2 regions of the Paenibacillus sp. FSL H3-0302 genome follow, and region 2 is predicted to be linked to the other one. Evidence: a T-box and tRNA genes for the amino acid it is inferred to sense, from the RefSeq annotation. Region 2 holds a T-box; the other holds one or more tRNA genes.

Region 1 (10,589 bases), 2.8 Mb from region 2:
AGGCTACCTCATTTAATCCTTCAGCATCTAATCCCTTGAACCAACTCAAATCACTGTAAGCTTTAATGTAAGTTCGAGCTTTATCATAATTTTCGATTTCTTTGTGGGCTAGTCCCAACATAAGCAAGCTGTATCCATAATAATAAATTAAAGGTCGTTGGTGTTTTAGTTCCAGTTCATTATTGTGTGTGTAATTATTATAAATTTGAGTTATTCGGTTGAAAAAGGTATCTGCTAGTTTTAGAAGATTGGGCCAGCTTTCAAAAGAATATATCATTTTAAGAACTTTTACGGCTGGATCAAGATCTAGAAGATTTATATCTAAATCTAAATCGATATTTCCATCCAACGGCCTCACCTGCCTTTATTTTACATAATATACCTGTATTATACAATGTAATCAATAGATGGTCAATTAAGTGCTCCATATAAAAAATAGATGATTAATAGGGACCAATAGAGTAAATCTATCCATTATTGCGCCATGATGTGTGCCTGGGAAAGCTTTGGTAGTAGTAGATTACCGCTCTAGATGGCCACATAAAAAGTCATATAGATTATGTAATGCCTCAAGAATAGCAGCAGCTACGACATAAACTAAAAGGTTGCTATTGATTAAATCATTTACCGTATTATGTTTTGTGAGTACAAACTGGAAGAATGTGTACATCGTTTGGAGGATGTGACAACAGTTGCTCTACTTAATACACAGTACGAAGATACAGTTCATTAGACGAGTAGGAGTATCCCTCTTCTCCCAAAGGCTATGACGAAGTAGCCGCAAACTATTCATTTAGTTGAGTTGAGCAACGTGAAGTAAATAAAAAGCCTACACCATAAAAATGTAGGCCCACCCATTAAAAGTTACTCTGTTACTAATTTTGAGAAAATGCTTAAATCAATAAACTTTCCTTTGGACTTTTCGCACTTTCTCATTGTTCCTTCGAATGTATAGTTTAACTTTTGCAAAACTCTGATGGAATTATTGTTTTCGGGTTCGACTTTTGCTTCTATCCTGTTGAAATTTAAAGTGTTGAACGCATAATCCATCAGAGATTGAATGGCCTCAGGAGCATATCCCTTGCCCCAATAATCTTTACTAATATCGTATCCGATCTCTGCTTTAGCGTTTGAAGAATCTATAGAATTATAACCGCAGGAACCAATTATGCGATTTGATTCTAACTCAATTATGGAATAACGAATAGCTTTGCTTTCCAAAGACAGGTTATTAAGAATTTTAATCATTTCTACTGCTTGGCTTTCCTCAGTGAAACTATTGATATTCATAAACTTTGTAACCTCAGGATCAGACCAAATGTTAAACAAACTAGCAGAGTCAGATAATTTCATTTTTCTTAATATTAGTCTTTTGGTTTGTATTTCTGTAATCAATATATTACCTCCATTATCTATTTGTTTTGGGGTTAAGATATCGATATCTGCGCATAGTTCAGTCCCTTCAATATTTAATTCAACATTATTATAACGTAAGAGTTTTTTTATGTCACAGTACGATGATACAGAACATTAAAGGAGTAGGAGTGTCCCTCCAAAGGTCATGACGAAGTAGACGCATATTACGAAGTATAGAGGCTATCTAGCGGTAATGCAGCCTATTTCTCTTTTGGCAGAAGTAATGTTCTTATAAAAGCGCCAATACAGCCAGAAAGAATAATAATCATTACAACATTTAGTGATCTAATAAGTACCGAAGATGAAAAAATTAATTGAAGGCTTTTTTGTACGATGATAATTCCAAATACCAAAGACATGGTGATTAAGAATGTTTGGATAGATATTTTCAAATCATTAATTCCTCTCTAAACAAATTAACAAAATCTAAATTTAGTTTAACAAAAAATGATTGAGTGAAACGTAGTACGAAGATACATGACATTAAGGGATAGAGGAGGTTACAGCAATCCTCTCCCAAAGGCTATGAAGAAGTAGCAGCCTATTGCGCATCAGGGAAGAGAAGGTCGTCGTTTTGATAATGAAATGATGTTTTTGTCCTTATCATCACCATGGTCTGCATTTTCTTCTATCTCTTTTTTCTCATCGTGAAACTCAACAGGAGATTGGGCCGTGATGTAGTCAAATGGAGTGTAATTATTATTTGGTAATTTTCTTGTAAGGATTACCTTTACAATGATGATTCCTAATGAGAGATAGAAAATCGCGCCTACTCCAGCCAACATGAACAGTACTAATCTCATTGTTAACACCGCCTTTGTTTGATTTTATAATCAAATGTTAATATTTACAAGATTTAGGCTGCTGAGTACTATTCATTCGACTGAGATTTGATGCACAGTAGGAAATGCTTGGGCCACTAGATTTTACAAATGGTGGAACCTTCGAACATACGAATGAAGTGTAGCACAATAGTCATACCTACACATGAAATGATTTGACAGTTATAAATATTAATTACTTTAAAGCATCACAGAAAGGTTGTTTTACAGACACCATACTCATATGGATATCCGATCTCATCTTTAAATGTAACCTCTGCACCATATCGACAGATACCGCTCTTAGAGACAGCATCTTTAATGTTGTGTATTTCATCTACTGTGCTTCTTGGGAATAAGATAGGTTTTTAGATATATCTGTTTCTAACGGTAAGACCAATTTTTATGTAGTTACTACATTGAATAATAATGGAAAGTTAAGTTTCAAACGAAGCATCAACTACCCCTCAGAAGGCAGATCAACCTGAATCAGAACCATCTGGTGATCGCGTAATACTCACAATTACATTAATAACTGGTCTTGAAAAAGTCAGTGTGGCGGTGGTGCCCCGACTGCTGTATTTCTGTAACGTTTCCGCTTAATTGGATTTGTCAGATGCTTCATAGATTAGGCAGCGAAGGGTCTGATCAGGATAGCGGAACTCCGCGGTATAGCTACTTCCATCTTCCAGCAACAGTTTAACATCCACCATCCCGCGTTTGTTGTTAAATTCGGTATCGGTTAGATAAGCTTTGATAATGGTTCTTGTTTCTCCCTGCTTGTCCGTGATGACCTGCACGGCTTTATGAATCCAACTGGCATCCTTCTGGATGGTGCCGGCTGCGTCGTCGTCGATGGGAGTTCTCTTCAGTGCCAAATTAATGGCTGTCGTATCCTCTACGGCACCGGTTGTTGCATTAATCAACACATCATATTCCCAGAATACCTCGCCTGATCCGAGCAGGGTAAGATTCTTGTAAGGAGCAAAATGAACTGTCCAGGTTGGACGTTTGGTTAGTCCCAGCTCAATCAGCATTCCCGATGTTTTTAGCTTGGACACGTCGGCATCGAACAGCTTGCGCACACTGTCAGAGGCCAGTGCCTCAGCTTCAACCTGGCTGATTTTCTGAGGCTGAAGCTGAGGCACAGTCGGATTTCGTTTGGACACGAAGTAATTCAGCCGGTAGTACCAGTCAATCAGCTGTAACAGTTCCTCATCAGTCATACTCCTCTCCGGGTAGGTGTACGTATTGGTTTCTAAATCTAGATACAAATCTGCTTGTCCAGCCTTTAACGGCAGCTGCTGCTTGGGGCGGAGGCCGTCATACACATACTTATCGTCCAACACTTGTCTGCGGTTGATTTCGGATTCGGTTTCTTCCCGACCTGAAGTATGGGGATCTTCTGCCTTGTCTATAAAGTCATAGATTTGCTGGATTTGCGCTGCTGTCATCTGTTGATACAGGTCTTGTTGTATGGTGGATACTGGCGCCGGCGCCTCCACCTTCAGCACGGGTATCGTGCTTTCACTCAAAGCCAGCCGGTTACTGCCCTGAATTGACGAACTGTTCTTGGCGAAAACTACGGAATTCATCAGGCTGGGGACGAGCAGCGCACTGGCTGCAAGCACACCAGCTGAAAACAGGATAACAACTAATGTAGCGGACCGCTTTTTCTTGTTCAATCGGATTACCTCCATTGGGATCTAAGATGATGAATTTTAATACATCTTAACACCAAGTTATTATAGAATTAGGAGGACAGTTGTTATGGAGTTGTAAAAAGATCGGATACTTCCCCTTCACCAAGGACAGTCAGGAGTTAATCTCAATTTTGTCCACGTTTTTCTTCAAGAGCCACAGCTACAATGCAAGAAGTGTCTTTACAATAAAGATGTGCCAGAAGCGGGAAGTGTTTACTTAGTGTCGTATTTACATCGATGTGATTAGTCATAACTTTTCACCTAATTGGAAGTATGATTCGTGGGATAATTACATGAACAACAATAAAGTTATTAAGATGGACTTTAAAGCAGAAAAACGATTGGTTGCGAAGAAATAGATAGTTCGGAGAACAAGGAGTTTTTGTACTGATGAACAATAAAGATTTTCAATACAGAGAGACATACTTTATTGTGGGGAAACCAGCAACTCTATGGATACTCATACTTGGATTGGTTTCGTTTGGAACCAGATCCAATAGGTCATCTTATAGATTATGGTGGGATTGTAGAGGGGATGCACCGGATCTATTAAACTTGCTGGATCTCATTTTGTTTGGAAGTGATTTGAATTTAGAGCATGCATTCAATAACCTACGATATCACACTTCTTTAATCCGTTTGATCGCCCAAGAAGGAAAAGAAAATAAACCACTCTTAGTTCTTATTGTGAAGTAACCTGTAGAGTCGCTCTCCTGACAAAAACCAACATATGTCTCTCCACTGACTAAATGTATTTGTAGTTGTAATTCTGTTTCAATTGCGTGAAAAATCAGTGTGAGATTCATATTAAAGCCCCCTTGCATAAGATGATTATATTCATAAAATACCCACTTCATTGTTAATGAACGCAAAATAGTTGACAATTGACAATGTTGTAATATTTTAAACGTGATTTTGGCATAAGCATGTCTATAACAAATCCCCCATCAACCTTAAGTGGTAGGAGGGGGATTTGTTGTATTGATGAAAACTAACGATCCTTACCAGTGTTATAGAGCAGCATATATACTTCCCAATGAATTATATTAAGTTTATACAGTAAACTTTAATTCCTTTAGAATGATATTCAGGTGATTCCTAACGGATTTGTTTAATGGTTGTAAAGGCAAGGGAAGACTAGGACTTTTAATTAAGCCAATTATTTCAGCAGCTGCTGAAATCACTCGAAGGCTACCATAGCTATTGAATAACTTCCAGATCGGTTCTAGTAATGTTGAAAGGTGTTGTGCTTCTTCTAATGGCCACTTTGAGTCATTCTTGTGATATCTAGACATAACCTCGGAAATAAACCACCTAGCACTGAGACCATAAGTCACAACCTGCACTTAAGCCTGGATATGCGGATGGATTCCCGCTTATTCCAAACGTAACATGGAGTGGAATAACAGCTCTGAGTTTTTCTACAGCAATTCTGCTGTGCAGCTCATCACTGAAATGGAAATGTGAAGTGCCGGGATTATCATAAACACAAAGTGGAATGGAGAGTGAACTTCTCACCTGCTCGTATAGAAAAAACACCTCTTCATCTGCTAGTGCCTGATAGGAGATAGGAGCCAAGAGTACTGCACTTGCCCCAGCTTGTTGTGCATCTTCCGCTAATTGAAGTCCTTCTGAAGTTCGAATCGCACTTATGCTTGTCATCACGGGAATCCCTTCAGCAGAACTAACAGCAAGCTCAAGGACACGCAAACGCTCCCCTCTACTAAGATACGCATAGTTTCCAGTTGATCCCAGTACACCAATTGAGTCTACTCCCGCCTTTACCAATTCTTTAATAAAAAAAGGGACCAATTTTAGAGGCTAGGTGTTGTTAGAAATTATGAGTTGCCACGTTTGTCCCGTAGCGATTTAGATTCAGAACAAACATAAAATAACCTGTCAAGCTTATGCCTGAAGGGTCTATTAGTGCTTATACGATAAACTCTGTAAATACTGGGCTTCGAAGCATGCCAGATATGGTCCGGGACTCCAGATGTACAAACTCCGTATCCTTACCTTTGTATATCAAGATATCAAAGATGGCGTAATACGCTGGGAGTGTCCCAGTGAGTTGAGTTATTTTATCAGTTACTCTCGCTTGAAATCGACTCATAACAGATTCAAAATCGGATACTCTCAGTACGAAGATACAGGGACAGAGAGGGTTAATAGCCCTCCTCTCACAAAGGTTATAACGTAGTAGATACATATTGCGACATGAAAAAAAGATAAAAATGCTTATGCATCCTTATCCTTTTCAAGTAATTCTATTATTCTGTCTAATTTTTTTTCTATGTTAGTAGTTTTATCTGAAACTTTGTTTTTGGTTCCATAATCACCTTTTAACAGTAAAACCAAGGGAATCGCCAAAACAAATACCAACGGTATTAAAAAAAAATATTGCAAGATAGCACCTCATTAAAAGTTTTTATTTAAGTATAACAAATTTCAAAAAAAAGACTCTCTCCCACAAGGAGGATATAAGAGATAGTTTGGCTGTACTGAACTTATAAAGGGGTTGGATAATCTTCATTTCTTACCCATTAAAGATATACCATAGTAATCCATAAGCTATTCCGAAGTAAGCAATCACACCTAGTAAAGAGATGGATAAAAGAATAGTGATAACTTTCTTGCCGTTCATAAAATTCACCTCTTAATTAATATAGCACGGATTTAGGGAGGAACTGACGTCAATATGGTTAAGATCATCTTTGCTTTTATTCTCTTAGTTTCATTCATAGGGTAAATCGCCGAAATGGACAGAAATAAATTCGGTAGCATGACATGGCAGCAATATGTGTTGCTTCAATAATCGCATTAGCTGCGGTGGTTATTTTTTCATAAAACCCAAATTTGAGAGGAGCAATTATAAATGAAAGCCAACGTAACTACAAAGATCAAGGATATCAAATTTGGTAATAAAGAGGACGTAATCACGTTAACGATCGAGGGCAATATCACAGACCAGCAGGTATCCATCCTGCGAAACATTAAAAATACTGGCTAGCATTCGTAAGCTTCAGCAGCTCGCAAGCTGATCTGGATGATTATACTCCAACACATACGCATCAAGGTATTCGCGGAACGATTGATAATGATGGATCGGTTAATGTTGACTCCGGTCAGATGACGATAGAAGAGGTGACTGAAGAGGAAGACGAGAACGAAGAAAGAGAAGACGATCAGGAAGAACAGGAAGAACAACAGGAACTAAAAGATACAGATGGTCAAATAATTCCTGTGAATAAAGACGATCTGCCGTTCTAAGATGGTACACTCCCCGACTTCGGTGGGGGGATTCTTAACAAAGGGGGATTGCCCAGTGCAACAGATTTTATTGCCTGAGATAGATAGAGAACGGACGCAAGCTGCCGTTGAAGCGGCTCTTGAAAAATATAGGATATTTGAGTTTTTGTCTTTCGAGAAGGAGGAAGAGAAGGGTGATTGAACAAATGTATAAGACTACTTCTGATTATCCCTCTGTACTTACAGCGAAGGAAATACAACAAATACTTGGTATAGGTGAGCGTCAAACATATGAACTATTAAACTCGGGTCAATTTCATATCGTGAGGGTAGGAAAGATGATAAAAGTCTCAAAAGATGTATTTCTTAAATGGTTACAGGGATAAAAAAAGTGGTGCCGATTATGGCACCACTTTTGCTTTAGTCTACTACAGGGCACCATAATGGCACCAATTCGTAATTCACTCAAAACATAAACATCCCTAAACAAAAGAAAAAGCCTTATTATATAAGGCTTTTTCAGTATAGGACGGATGGGGTTCGAACCCATGACCCCTACCCTGTCAAGATAGTGCTCTCCCGCTGAGCTACCGTCCTGCGACGAAATTTATAATACCATACGATAGAGTAGGATGGCAATTCTTTTTTATAATCAATATAGATGTAGAGTTGTATTTACTTCTTAATTTTCTCCGATTAAGTAGTTAAATAGCTAGAAAGGGGATGACCCTTCATCCCCCTGCACCGAGTCAGATAAAAAACGGGAGTAGAAATAGACTGCTTATTCCGAAAAAAGGGATACGGCGTGGATAGAAGCGGCGTCTTGGGTAAAAGCCGGGCTGGAACCCGAATTGTCTATAGTTCGACTGCTCGGCAGGCATTCCGTTCATACGATCGACCATTTCATTGCTGGGAACCGCTAGGGTGATATAGTTCTGATCCACGTGAGCGATGAAGCCGTCAAAGGATTGACCATCAGTCGTTACTATACCTACATATTTATTCATGCAATTCCAAGCGACCTGTTGATGAAAATTTGTATTTGATTCCATGGATATCCTCCTCGAATGTTTCAATCCTGATAACAGTCTATGGTCCTTTGCCTACAACGTTCACGGCGTTTGCCTATATGTAGGAAGGTTAATTTTCAGGGATAATCACTGAGGAGGATTCGATTAGTTCTTTAATCTATACACATGCTTGTGCTGTACTTTCTAATCAGTATTATTCTTGGAGTTATTGGAATGAGCTTCAATGGAGTAGATAACTTCTTTTTTGCCAGTAAGCGGGGAGTCATTTATAAAATACAATTTGTCACCGCTCCGTTTTACGAATTTCAAAGTATCTCCTTTAAAAGGAACATCGTTATTTTCCGCATATTCCTGATCCTTTGCTGTGAGTAGCTCCTTATACAAAAGGGTTCGCTCGCCTGTTTGGCGGTCGATTAAGGTTAGCAATCCATTCTGATTTCCACGAAGCAGTATGATTTCTTTATCAATGCTTTCTACATAGTAAGCATCTTCCTCGCCACCCAGCTTTACAAGATCAAGAGTATCTATTACATTGCCTGTGCCGTCTTGGATGAAACGTAAGGTATTACCATCATGCAAGATGAGGTTGCCATCATAAGGTTTGAAATCCGCATCTCCTCTGAACTGGTAAGCGAATGTGGCCTTGCGTAGTAATGCACCATTTTTGAATATGAGTGTGATTTCGCGTGTATTAATATGAGGCTCTCCATAGGAATCAATAATCTTAATGACTAGCAGACCCCCCGCCGTTTTCTCGATCTTCATTCCTGCCCAGTCAAAGTTTGTTTGGAGTGAAGTGAGTTTTATCACCGTATCCTTGCCTTGTGAGACATATAAATCACCATTAGCTTTGACCAGCGTATAGGTACGCCCTCCAAAGGATTCTGTGAAAACATTGTAGGTCTTCAGATCATCTGCTAAAAGTGTGTTCGTTGTGGAGTCCAGACGGAGATGGCTGCCTTCGAAAGCCTTAACGATAAAACGGGCCGGCACATATATCCCATCTTCTTTGGATTTAAAAGGTATTCCTCCTAGATCTACCGCTTTCCCGTCAAGCAAGCCAGTTTGACTCCCGATTCGAACAGCAAAACTTTTAGTCCAGCCTTTGAACAGAGCACGTTTGCCGGATTTATCCCATTCCATTTTTAAGCCAGCTTGTTCAGCGATCCCCCGAACATCTACGTAGATTACACCATTTTTGAGCAGCGCAGGTCCGCCTATGTTTCCACCAGGAATGCCAAATTGGTAGTATACTTGCGAAGTACTAGCAGAGGAAGCTTGGGCAAGCGCAGAGGACTCCGATACAGTTAATGAAGAGCTTGCTGACATGGTGGCAGGGAGTAAAAGTGTTGAGAGCATTAAGACGGATAACCAAGCTTTGGAGTGAAAAGAGAGCATATTAACCAACCCTTTCTTTATCTGGCAGTAAAATTTATCCAAGATAGTTGGTTTGACGCTGAAACGTTTCTAAAAGTTGCGTCGTATACTTTCCGAAGGGCTCACTGTAGAAATATATTTAATGCTACTATGATAAGATAGATGGAACTGTACAGTAGTTTCTTAAAATTGAAAGATAAAGGAGCTTGTGATCTTGCCGCAAATGCAAAATGAGCAGAAAAAGAATACTTCTACTCCGCTGAAATGGTTGGGGGGCGGAGCCGCCATGCTCCTGTTAAAAGGAAAGGCGATTTTGTCTCTGCTGAAAATAGGTAAAATTGCCGGGCCGTTAATTTCCATGATGGTTTCGATAGGGGCATATGCTTTGATTTATCCGTGGGGGTTTGCTATAGGTATTGTCCTGCTTTTGCTTGTTCATGAATTGGGACATGTTATAGCCGCTAAGCGGATCGGGTTACCCGTCAGCGCTCCGTTATTTATTCCTTTTTTAGGCGCGTTAATTACTATGAAAAAACATCCGCTGGATGCGAAGACAGAAGCGTATGTTGCTTTTGGCGGACCGATTCTGGGTACTATTGGGGCTACTGCTGTGTTTGGAGCGGCATATTATATGGATAGTCCACTTCTTTATTCCCTGGCTTATATAGGCTTATTGCTTAATTTGATTAACCTGCTGCCAATCCATCCGCTAGACGGTGGACGTATTGCTACCGCAGTTACGCGCTGGCTGTGGCTTGTGGGTCTGGTGGGTGGCTTAGCTATAATCGTTTACTTGCGTTCGATTTTGTTCTTTATCATCTGGGCAATGTTTGCTTACGATCTGTATAATAAATATGTGAAAAGACGTAACAACAACCGGCCGCAGTCTGTCACTAAGGGGTTCTTAATTCCCGTGGAGCCCTTGCGAGAGGCGGGTTACATGATTCCAGGAGCTGAGCATCGCCGGGATTTACCTTTTACTACCTACAGTG
Region 2 (10,589 bases):
CCGAATCTTCCGAACAGATCACCATTGCCAAGCTGCTGTTTTATTTTATGAGCCAGATCTTTTAGAACGTGGTCGCCGGTATTGTGGCCGTAGGTATCGTTTATGCGTTTAAAGTGATCCACATCCAGCAGTAAAAAAGAATACGGCAGCTTCTTCATTGCTGAGGCAGCTATTAAAGGCCGGGCGCGCTGTACAAAGGATCTGCGATTCAAAATACCTGTCAACACATCATAAGTGGCCACCCGTTCCAATTCTGTAAAGGAATCCTCCCTATAAAGCAGCATGATTCCTGCAGTTCCTAAGAACATAAGCAAATAAATCCCCAGATAAAAAAATATCTGCAGCCAGTGAGAGGTCTGAGCATTCCATCCTAACATCGAATAAAACGGTTCAAGTCCCTTGCTAACCAGCGCTAAAATTACAACAAAGTACAACAATCCTATGGTTCGCTGGAGAGAGGTCTCTCTAATCTTCACAGCTAATATATAAGCTGGCAACGCTATGATCATAATCCCAAATAGACAAGTTGCAGCCATAACCAACCGCTCATCTGGCATAATTATATGCAGTAGCACTACGATGACAATGGATACTCCGAACAGGATCGTATAATATCGTTCAATCCTACTCCCAAAAACTCTGAGAAGCATCAGAAGCGCTAAGCTTTCCAGCGTACCTCCAGCTAAAGCAAGCAGCATACTGATTGGAATGGGAAGTCGTGAGTCTGTGAAATCATTCAGCAAAAGGAGAATTAAAGCTGCCAGCTGCAAATATTTTGCCGTGACAAACAAGGTAGAAGTCCGTTCCTGCGCGTAACGCAAACGATAGACGACAATAAGCAATACCGTAAAGGATTGCCACATAAAGAGGCAGACCAGCAGTGTCTTGAGATCCAGATGCATGTTAGTGAATTTCACCCCCTGTATTCTCTAAGCTCAATAAATATAATTGTATCTGACCACTCGGTTTCTTCCTTCTTGTTTGGCTTGGTATAACGCTTTATCGCTCAGCTTGTACAGCTTATTTATCCAAATCTCCTGATCCGGTATGATTGTAATTACACCTATACTAACTGTATAGCCTTGTAAAAGTTTTTGTGTAGGCGTCTTCATTACTGCCTTTCGTAACACTTCAGCTTTCCGGTCACAGCTAGCTTCATCCAGCCCGCAAAGGATAACTGCAAATTCCTCGCCGCCCAGCCTGCCAAATAAATCGCTGTTTTCGAGGTTGTCCTTAATCGTCAATGCGAATTCTTCCAGAACAACATCGCCGGTATCATGGCCGTATGTATCATTGATTTCTTTGAAATGATCCAAATCCAGCAGCATAAACGAAAAGTACTCTTGCTCAGCAACTGCCTTCTCAAGCCGTACCTCAGCTTCCTCAAGAAATGCTCCACGGTTAAGGATTCCAGTCAGATCATCGTAGCTAGCGATTCGTTTCAGTTTTACAAAGGAATGCTCGTTAGAAAGTAGAATAAAGCCTGCGGCTCCCACAATCAACAATAAATACATCCCCAGGTAATATAAATACTGCGAAAGATTAGTTGTGAACACGTTCATCTCTGGCTCCCAGATCAATGCAACAATCGCGCGGAGCAGCATAATCCCTGCAAAAGCGTAAAACAATATTCCGAGTATCTTCTGAAGAGGGGTGCCTTTGGGGTTCACCGTGAGGTGGTAAGCTGGATAGACAATAAACAGTATCGACCATAATGAGGTACAGGCTATGCGCCAGCTGGAATGATGAAAGAAGATCGCAACAATACTAAAAGTAATCGAACTAAGTATGGAAAGCGTTATGTAATACAACTTTATCCGCTGACCAAGGATTCCCATCATCAGCAATAAAGCAATAATCTCCAGACAGCAGCCTAAAAGAATCAAAGCGTTGCTAAGTGGAATGGATAAAGCGCGGGGGATATGACCCCATAATAATAATGAACACCAGAAGAGCAGCTGCACCGCCTTTGAGCGTATGAATAAGGTGGATGCCCTGTCTTTAGGAGCGCTCCTCCGGTAATTGGTTATCAGCAGCAATATAAATAGATTTCCAAAAATAAATAAATACACTAACGTTTTGATATCAAGCTGGGAGTCCATGAGTCACCACCTACACGGAAAAATTGATCCTCTACTGACAGCACTATAGCACTCAATGGCTGGTTCAGCAAATACCCTATTTATTTCATTTTTTAGAATGTACATCCACCGCTTAAGTATACAAAAAAGCACTTCCCCCTGCACGGAGCTCGGGGGGAAGTGCTATGGTCAAGAGAATATGAATATTCTCGTGTAGGCCTGTGTTTGTATTAACGCTTCTTCAAGCCGTCCGCCAATGCGTATCCAACCTTCCAGATATCGCCTGCGCCCATCGTAATCACTAGGTCACCTGGGGCAATACGAGGTTTCAGATCAGCAAGCACATCTTCTTTGGTTGGCAGATGTCTTGCACCAGCGTTACTGTTCTGCACAATAAGCTCAACCAGCTTCGCAGATGTAACCCCCTCAATCTGCTTCTCACCTGCCGGAGAGTAGATGTCGGTGATGATCACCTCATCTGCTTCGCTAAAGGCGCGGCTGAAAGCATCTAGCAGGAAGAACGTACGTGTATACCGCTGAGGCTGGAATACGGCAATAATCCGTTTCCCCGTTGCCTTAGCAGCACTGATTGTCGCCTGAATTTCAGTTGGGTGATGCGCATAATCATCGATGACCAGAATGTCATCGACTTCTCCGAGCACTTGAAAACGGCGCTTCGCACCATGGAATTTCACGATCGCTTCAGCGATTTTCTCAAAAGAGATTCCTGATTTCAGACAAGCGATAACCGCAGCCATTGAGTTATACAGATTGTACTGACCTGGCACGGACAGTTCAATTTGTCCCAATACTACGCCATTATGGTTCATCGTATACGAAACTTGACGGTCGCCAAGAACGATGTCTGTGGCAATATAATCTGCTGTCTTCGACTTGATGCCGTAAGTAATCACCTTACCTGACACTTCAGGCAATAAAGAAATCACATTCTCGTCATCTGCACACACAATCGCAGTGCCGTCTTCACGGGTCTGGTTCATAAACTGTACATAAGCAGCCTTGAGACGGTTAAAATCTCCGCCGTAATTCTCCAAGTGATCTGCTTCCACATTCGTGACAATTCCAAGCCAAGGGTGATAGTGCAAGAAAGAGCCATCACTCTCATCCGCTTCCGCCACTACATAATCGCCTTGTCCTGCCTTTGCATTCGTACCGACGTTCATAATCTCTCCGCCGATAATATACGTAGGATCAACTTCACACTCTTCCATTACAAGTGCGATCATAGAGGATGTAGTTGTTTTACCATGCGCTCCGGCAACGGCTACCCCTTTACGTTCGTTCAATAAACGGGCTAACATTTGTGAGCGGTGCAGAATTGGAATCTTAAGACGCTCTGCTTCCACCCATTCCACATTATCGCTGGACAAAGCCGTAGAGTACACGACGAGATCCGCACCTTTTACTTGTTCTGCTGTATGCCCAATATAAATCTTGGCACCTTTAGCAATCAATTTATCCGTCAATTCTTGGGCAGCCACATCGGAGCCCGTAACCGTATATCCCATTTCTAGCATTACTCGGGCAATCGCGCTCATACCGTAGCCGCCGATCCCTATAAAATGCACACGTTCAGTAGTATCCAACAGTCGTCACCAGCCTTTTTCAGTATCGGGTTGCTGCAAAAGTGTACCGCGCACGTCAGAAATCAAATACAGCGTACCAGATACGACGGCAAGGTCATCCTCCGCTGTAATCGACTTCAGTTGTTGCAGCGCTTTTCCCCAATTATGTTCTACTATGATTACCAAGTTTTCCTTGGCATATTTATCCCGCAGACTTTCTGCGATAACCTGCAGATGCTCCGCGTCCATTTTGTTCTGGAAATCCGGTTCGGTCAGGATGAGCGTATCCACTATAGGCAGTATATGCTTAAAGTAGGATTCATGATGCTTATTTGCCATCATTCCCATAAGTAAATTTAATTTACCGTATTTATAGAGCTGTGGCAGGCTTTTGGCAAGGCTCTCCGCGCCTTCCGGATTATGTGCTCCATCCAGTACGATCCTCGGAGATTTACTTACCTCTTCCAGCCTTCCAGCCCAAAATGCATGACGCAATCCTTCCAGAACATCTTCATCCTCTAGCATGAACGCCATATACTGGCGCAAAACTTCAAGAACCATCATGGCTCCCGCCGCATTGCTAATCTGGTGTTCGCCTTTCATCACAATCCCAAGTTCAAGCGAACGGAAGGGACCCTTAAAGTTAAAGGTCTGCACATCCCCATGGATTCCAGTAGCTTCATAGCTAAAATCTTCTCCGGCAAGATAAAGAGTAGAGCGGCAAGCCGCCGCTTTCTCCTTGAGTACAGCCACGACTTCCGGTTGATTTACGCAGCTAACAACTGGTACACCGGGTTTGATAATCCCGGCTTTCTCCATTGCAACCTTCTCAAGCGTATCTCCCAGAATATCCATATGGTCATGGCCGACATTTGTAATCACCGACACGATCGGAGTAACGATGTTCGTTACATCCAGCCTTCCCCCAAGCCCAGTCTCCCATACGACAACATCCGGACAAGAAACACCCGCAAAAAATAGAATGGCCACAGCTGTAGTTACCTCAAACATCGTTGGTGAGCCAAATTCCGTTTCTGCAATCTCATCTACCAAAGGACGAAGGGTATTCACTAGCTCAAGAAGAGTTTCTTCAGGAATGTCCGTATTATTATATTGGAACCTGTTCGTGAACTTCGTAATATACGGAGACGTGAAGGTGCCGACAGAATAGCCGCTTTGCAAAAGTGCGCTTGTCAAAAAAGCACAGGTGGAGCCTTTGCCGTTGGTACCCGCCACATGAATAAATTTCAGCCGACGGTGCGGGTTTCCCAGCTTGTCCATCAACATCTCAATTCTGTCTAAACCTGGCCGGATTCCAAAAGGAATCAGGCCCTTGATCCAGTTAACCGCTTCGGTATATGTCGCAAGAGGGGCGGTGCTCCCGCCCCGATTTAGGTCATCCATGTCTCTTATCCTCTCAGCTCTGCTATGCGGGCAAGTACTTTCTCACGTTTGGCAGAATAATCTGCCTGCTTCGCCTGCTCCTCTTCGATAACTTTTGCGGGAGCTTTGGCCACGAAGCCCTGATTGCTCAACTTTTTCTCTACGCGTTCTACTTCGCTGTTCAGCGTCTGCACTTCTTTTTCCAGACGAGCGATTTCTTGTTCAATATCAATCAGCCCCGACAAAGGCAGAAGCAGTTCCGCTCCCGTTACTACAGCGGACATTACCTTGTCTGGCGTTTCCGGATTCAGGCCAGCTTCGAAAGAAGAGGTATTGCAGAAACGTCCGATGTAGTTGTCGTTACGAGTAATGATGCTCAGTGTTTCCTCATTGCTCGCTTTAATAATCAAATCAACCTTTTTGCTCATCGGTACATTTACTTCAGCACGGATATTACGAACTGCCCGGATTACATCCATCAGCAGGTTCATTTCCGCTACCGCTTGCGGGTTCTCCAGAGCAGCATCATACTCAGGCCAAGCAGCCAAAGTGATTGTCTCTCCTTCATGCGGCAGATGCTGCCAGATTTCCTCCGAAATAAACGGCATAAACGGATGGATCAAGCGCATCGTGCGGTCGAGTACATAAGCAAGTACGGACTGTGTCTTCGCTTTGGCTGCGGCATCCGTTCCGTAAAGCGACAGCTTCGCGAACTCAATATACCAGTCACACAAATCGTCCCAAATGAAGTTGTACAGCTGGCGGCCGGTCTCGCCGAACTCGTACGAGTCAATTAGACGCGTAATTTCACGAGAAGTTTCGTTCAGACGGTGTAAAATCCAACGGTCAGCCGTAGTTAGCTCCCCAGTAATGTCAATATTCTCGAAGCTAACTCCTTCAAGATTCATGAGGGCGAAGCGTGACGCATTCCAGATCTTATTAGCGAAATTACGCGCCTGCTCTACCTTTTCCCAGCGGAAGCGTAAATCCTGACCCGCTGTGCTGCCGGTAGAAATCATATAACGCATAGCATCTGCGCCATACTTCTCGATAACCTCAAGCGGATCTACACCGTTGCCGAGTGATTTGGACATTTTTTGTCCTTCAGCATCCCGTACCAAACCATGCATCAATACGTCCGAGAATGGTTTCTCTCCGGTGAATTCCAGTGCCGAGAAGATCATCCGCGCTACCCAGAAATAAATAATATCGTAGCCCGTTACGAGCACATCGTTCGGATAGTAACGTTTGAAATCTGCACTGTCTTCATTCGGCCAGCCTAGGGTTGCAAACGGCCAGAGGTTGGAGCTAAACCAAGTATCCAGAACATCCTCGTCCTGTTTCAGGTCGGTTAAGCCGCTGATCCGGCGCGCTTCTTCCTCGTCATTCGCCACAACCAGCTCACCGGTAGATTCAGAATACCAAGCCGGAATACGATGCCCCCACCAAAGCTGACGGGAAATACACCAGTCGCGTACGTTTTCAATCCAGTTCAGGTAGGTTCTCTCGAACCGTTCAGGTACAAAGTTAACCCCATTACCATCCTTCTGTGCATTGATGGCAGCTTCGGCGAGCGGCTGCATCTTCACGAACCATTGTGTGGACAGGTACGGCTCAACAACCGCTCCTGAACGTTCACTGTGTCCAACTTGATGCACATGATCTTCAATAGAGATCAGAACGCCTTGCTCCTTCAGATCCGCCGTGATGGCCTTACGGCATTCACTCCGGTCTTGACCTTGGTAAGGTCCTGCTTCTTCGTTCATCGTACCGCTCTCATCCATTACGTTGATCTGCGGCAAATTGTGCCGTTGACCTACCTCGAAGTCATTTGGATCATGAGCTGGCGTGATCTTAACCGCACCGCTACCAAACTCTTTATCTACATACTCGTCAGCGATAATTGGAATCTCCCGGCCGATAATCGGCAGGATCAGGGTTTTACCAATCAGATCTTTATAACGATCATCCTCAGGATGAACAGCAACTGCCGTATCACCCAGCATCGTCTCCGGACGTGTGGTCGCTACAGTGATATGTCCGCTGCCATCTTTAAGGGGGTAACGCAGGTGGTACAGATGACCGTTAACTTCCTTATATTCAACCTCGATATCCGACAACGCCGTACGAGCCGCCGGGTCCCAGTTGATGATACGTTTACCGCGATAGATCAAGCCTTTATTATAAAGCTTAACAAATACCTCGCGAACTCCCTTCGACAAACCCTCATCGAGGGTAAAACGCTCGCGGGAGTAGTCAAGGGAAAGTCCCATTTTTGCCCACTGCTCATGAATGGTGTTCGCGTATTTGTCTTTCCAATCCCACACCTGCTCCAGGAACTTCTCACGTCCGAGGTCATGTCTAGAAATCCCCTGCTCGCGCAGCTTCTGCTCTACCTTCGTTTGTGTTGCAATACCTGCGTGGTCCGTACCTGGCAACCAAAGCGTATCGAAGCCCTGCATCCGTTTAGTACGAATCAGGATATCCTGTAATGTGAAATCGAGCGCATGCCCGATGTGCAGCATTCCCGTTACGTTTGGCGGCGGGATCACAATACTATAGGCTTTAGCATCCGGACGCTGGCCTGCGCGGAAATATCCGCCCTCTGTCCAGTAGGAATACCATTTCTGTTCTGCTGCCTTCGGATCATACGTTGTTGGCATCTCGTTTTTAGATTCATTCGTAGCAGCAGCATCTGCCGCTGTTAGATGGTTTTGGTCAGCCATTCTCTGATACCTCCACTAGTTTACTTGTAGTTGCTTATAGTTGTTAATAAAGTTGCTGTATAGAGCACACAGGTCTCTGAAAAAAACAAAAAGACCCCTCGTCTCAAAGGACGAAAGGTCATTCTTTCGCGGTACCACCTTTGTTTCGCGCCAATGAAAAATAAAACTACACTTCTTACCCTACGGATTCAGAAGCTTAGCGCGACACTCGTACAGATAACGGCTGCTACCGGCCACAACCTAACTTATCCTTCACAAATATGAAGATAAGCTCAGAAGGGCGACTCCGGGGCGACTTCGGGGGCTGTTTCCTACGGAATGTCACAGCACTTGCAATTCCGCTCTCTGAAGGGCTGACCGCCTACTCTTCCCGTTCCCAGTCTTTACTTAGATATTGCTTACTCCATAATACATTTTGAGCCCCCCCTAGTCAACCTGGATACGCCTTTGCAGCGGGACTTTAGGCTGAATTTCGACTTATTTCTTCTGAAGCATCCCTTCCAACAATGAAACAGCAAAAATCCCGATCCTAATACCTGATCGGGATTCACCTATTCATGTGTGTACGCATCACGATTCGATTACGGGATGTACAACACTTGACCTTCCTCTACACTCTGCCCGGATAAGCGATTATACATTACCAGCTCCCGCGCACTTAGCTGATACTTCTCTGCTATGGTATCCAGTGTTTCTTCACGCTGCACAATACACAGCCGAACTTTGCGGAACATGTTAGCTCCATCCGCGCTGGCAATGAATCTGCTCTTCCATTCCGTATTATTGCCAACCTCTGGAACGTCCACTGCTGCAGATGTGTTTCCTTCCGACTGCAGAGCTTCCTGCTCTTTACGGACACGACTGGAGCTTAGTAAAGAGGAGAAGGTGAGATGTTCTTTTTCCGGAATTTCTGCTTCTTTTTTACTGCCCAAGGCGATCTTAAGATCTTGTTTCTCCTCATGAGAAGCCACACTCTCTTGTGAAACAAAAACTTCGTTCGCATTCTCATTAATCGGCGCAGTATTCTCTTCTTGCTTAGAAAGCGCATTATTAGCCTCATTTTCAGAAGCGAATACAGGGATATCCTGAATTGCATCTGCACTAACGGCTGGAACAGCGGTCTCTCTAGGAGTAAAATATTCCTCTGCCGACTGTTGGTTCTCTTCGCTCACATTGCTTGCTTGATTCAGCTGAGACACCTCAACCTCTTTGTTCTGGGCCTCGGCTTTAAACCAGTAATCGGATAAACCCGCTTTAGCATCGTCAACTTGGGACTCCAGACTATGTGTCCGTGCTTTAGCTCCCTTGTCCTTCTCCTGACCGGATGAGAAATTGACTACAGGGGACGTATGAGCGACTCCACTTGAGACTAATGATTCTTCTGTTTCCTGTTCATTCGCTTCGGCATGCTCATGTTCTTCTACAGCAACCTGTGAGGCATCCTCACCGAAGGTCCACTGAGAATTTTCATAAAGTGCATCATTTTCCTGTTCTTGTAGCTCCGTAGTAGCTTCTACCCTGTCATCATTCACAGGAGAATAGGCGACTGTATACTCCTCTTGCTGCCAGGCTGGTTGAGGTTGAGGGTCCGCACCACCGATCCCCCGCAGCGATAATACGCCTGTTATATTCACAGTGCGCATCGTGAGCAGATCGATATCAAAATTCTCAATCTCTACCCCAATATCTTCAATCGAGCTGACGCGTGTAAGCGGAACAGTGATTTCCACGGGAATGGCATGCTCCAGACGTTGTGTTCGGTCATCTTCACTCCGGTAAAGCCCGGTAAGCAACAGCTGACCATATAACTCGGCCCGATCCTCCCGCTGAATCACCTGAATTTCCGGAAGTAGTTCAACCTCCTCCAGCTCAGCTATTCCCGGAAGCTCTTCCGAAAGGTGAATGCGTTCGTAAATATCAAACCGCAAGCCGTGGGACTGATCAAACACGGGATATGTCCTCCTTCTTGGCATAATCTAACCCTGAGACAGGCCCAGAGCATAAGCCCAAAATGTTACTCCCCACATGTATATGCTTCAAACAGAGAGGCATGACAACTTTGGTAGTACTAACCGGACAGGATGCTAATAAATTTCATGAATTTAAGAGCTCACCAAACCTTCAGCCTGCTGATAGATGCACTACTTCGTAAGAACAAAGTATTATATGCTGCTTTTATTAATAAGACATGGATAGATGTTTTTTTTCTGAAAAAATAGAAAAAGAACAGCAGAACCAGCTTTTGCTGATTCTACTGTTCCTTAGCCACTTACGTATCTGTCAGGGTGCTTCAGACAGCAGCTCTCGCAGCTGCAGCATATCCTCCGGCCACGGATCGCTGACTTCCAGCTGTTCTCCGCTCCAAGGATGGCGGAAGGACAATGCCTCGCCATGCAGGGCATGGCGGCCGGCAGCGCTGGAAGCCCAAACCGGACCGCCATATAGTTCATCCCCATACAAGGGATGACCCATATGGCTGAGATGAACGCGAATCTGATGCGTCCGTCCAGTCTCCAGCTGCACATGCACCAGGCTTCCGCCATGCAGTGCCTCGCGCTCGATGATTCGCGTCACGGCAGATTGTCCGCCGGGCGAGACCCGTCTGCGCGCAGCGTGATGCCGATCGCGCCCAATCGGGGCATCGATCACCTTAAGCGCAGGCGGCACGATGCCTTCAACGATCGCGGCGTAGTGCCGCGAGATGCTTTTTTCACGCATATTCTCGTCCAGGACTAACTGTGCGAACTCATTTTTCGCATACATCACCGGACCCGTTGTATCTTTGTCCAAGCGGTGAATATGGCGCACAGCCA

The links. A T-box is a leader RNA that pairs with one kind of tRNA and senses whether it is charged. The one in region 2 lies ahead of MHH50_RS24745 (valine--tRNA ligase), so its partner is inferred to be a tRNA-Val.
Region 1: it encodes a tRNA-Val, which carries the amino acid that the T-box ahead of MHH50_RS24745 (valine--tRNA ligase) is inferred to sense. The anticodon was not compared.

What each region holds. Positions count from the first base shown of each region.
Region 1 covers NZ_CP150284.1:2,737,163-2,747,751, forward strand. Annotated here, with positions in the region: gene MHH50_RS12000 (hypothetical protein) at 1-349, opposite strand, end outside; gene MHH50_RS12005 (GNAT family protein) at 865-1,395, opposite strand; gene MHH50_RS12010 (DUF3951 domain-containing protein) at 1,968-2,219, opposite strand; gene MHH50_RS12015 (hypothetical protein) at 2,837-3,922, opposite strand; gene MHH50_RS12020 (hypothetical protein) at 4,561-4,746, opposite strand; partial or broken gene MHH50_RS12025 (dihydrodipicolinate synthase family protein) at 4,993-5,737, opposite strand; gene MHH50_RS12030 (hypothetical protein) at 6,179-6,346, opposite strand; gene MHH50_RS12035 (hypothetical protein) at 6,816-6,950, shown strand; gene MHH50_RS12040 (hypothetical protein) at 7,070-7,210, shown strand; gene MHH50_RS12045 (hypothetical protein) at 7,266-7,391, shown strand; gene MHH50_RS12050 (helix-turn-helix domain-containing protein) at 7,396-7,575, shown strand; tRNA gene MHH50_RS12055 (tRNA-Val) at 7,715-7,786, opposite strand; gene MHH50_RS12060 (hypothetical protein) at 7,939-8,241, opposite strand; gene MHH50_RS12065 (copper amine oxidase N-terminal domain-containing protein) at 8,404-9,618, opposite strand; gene MHH50_RS12070 (site-2 protease family protein) at 9,821-10,589, shown strand, end outside.
Region 2 covers NZ_CP150284.1:5,534,383-5,544,971, forward strand. Annotated here, with positions in the region: gene MHH50_RS24725 (GGDEF domain-containing protein) at 1-902, opposite strand, end outside; gene MHH50_RS24730 (GGDEF domain-containing protein) at 936-2,102, opposite strand; gene murC (UDP-N-acetylmuramate--L-alanine ligase) at 2,312-3,688, opposite strand; gene MHH50_RS24740 (folylpolyglutamate synthase/dihydrofolate synthase family protein) at 3,695-5,071, opposite strand; gene MHH50_RS24745 (valine--tRNA ligase) at 5,077-7,776, opposite strand; T-box leader at 7,880-8,163, opposite strand; gene MHH50_RS24750 (LysM peptidoglycan-binding domain-containing protein) at 8,358-9,725, opposite strand; gene MHH50_RS24755 (RluA family pseudouridine synthase) at 10,057-10,589, opposite strand, start outside.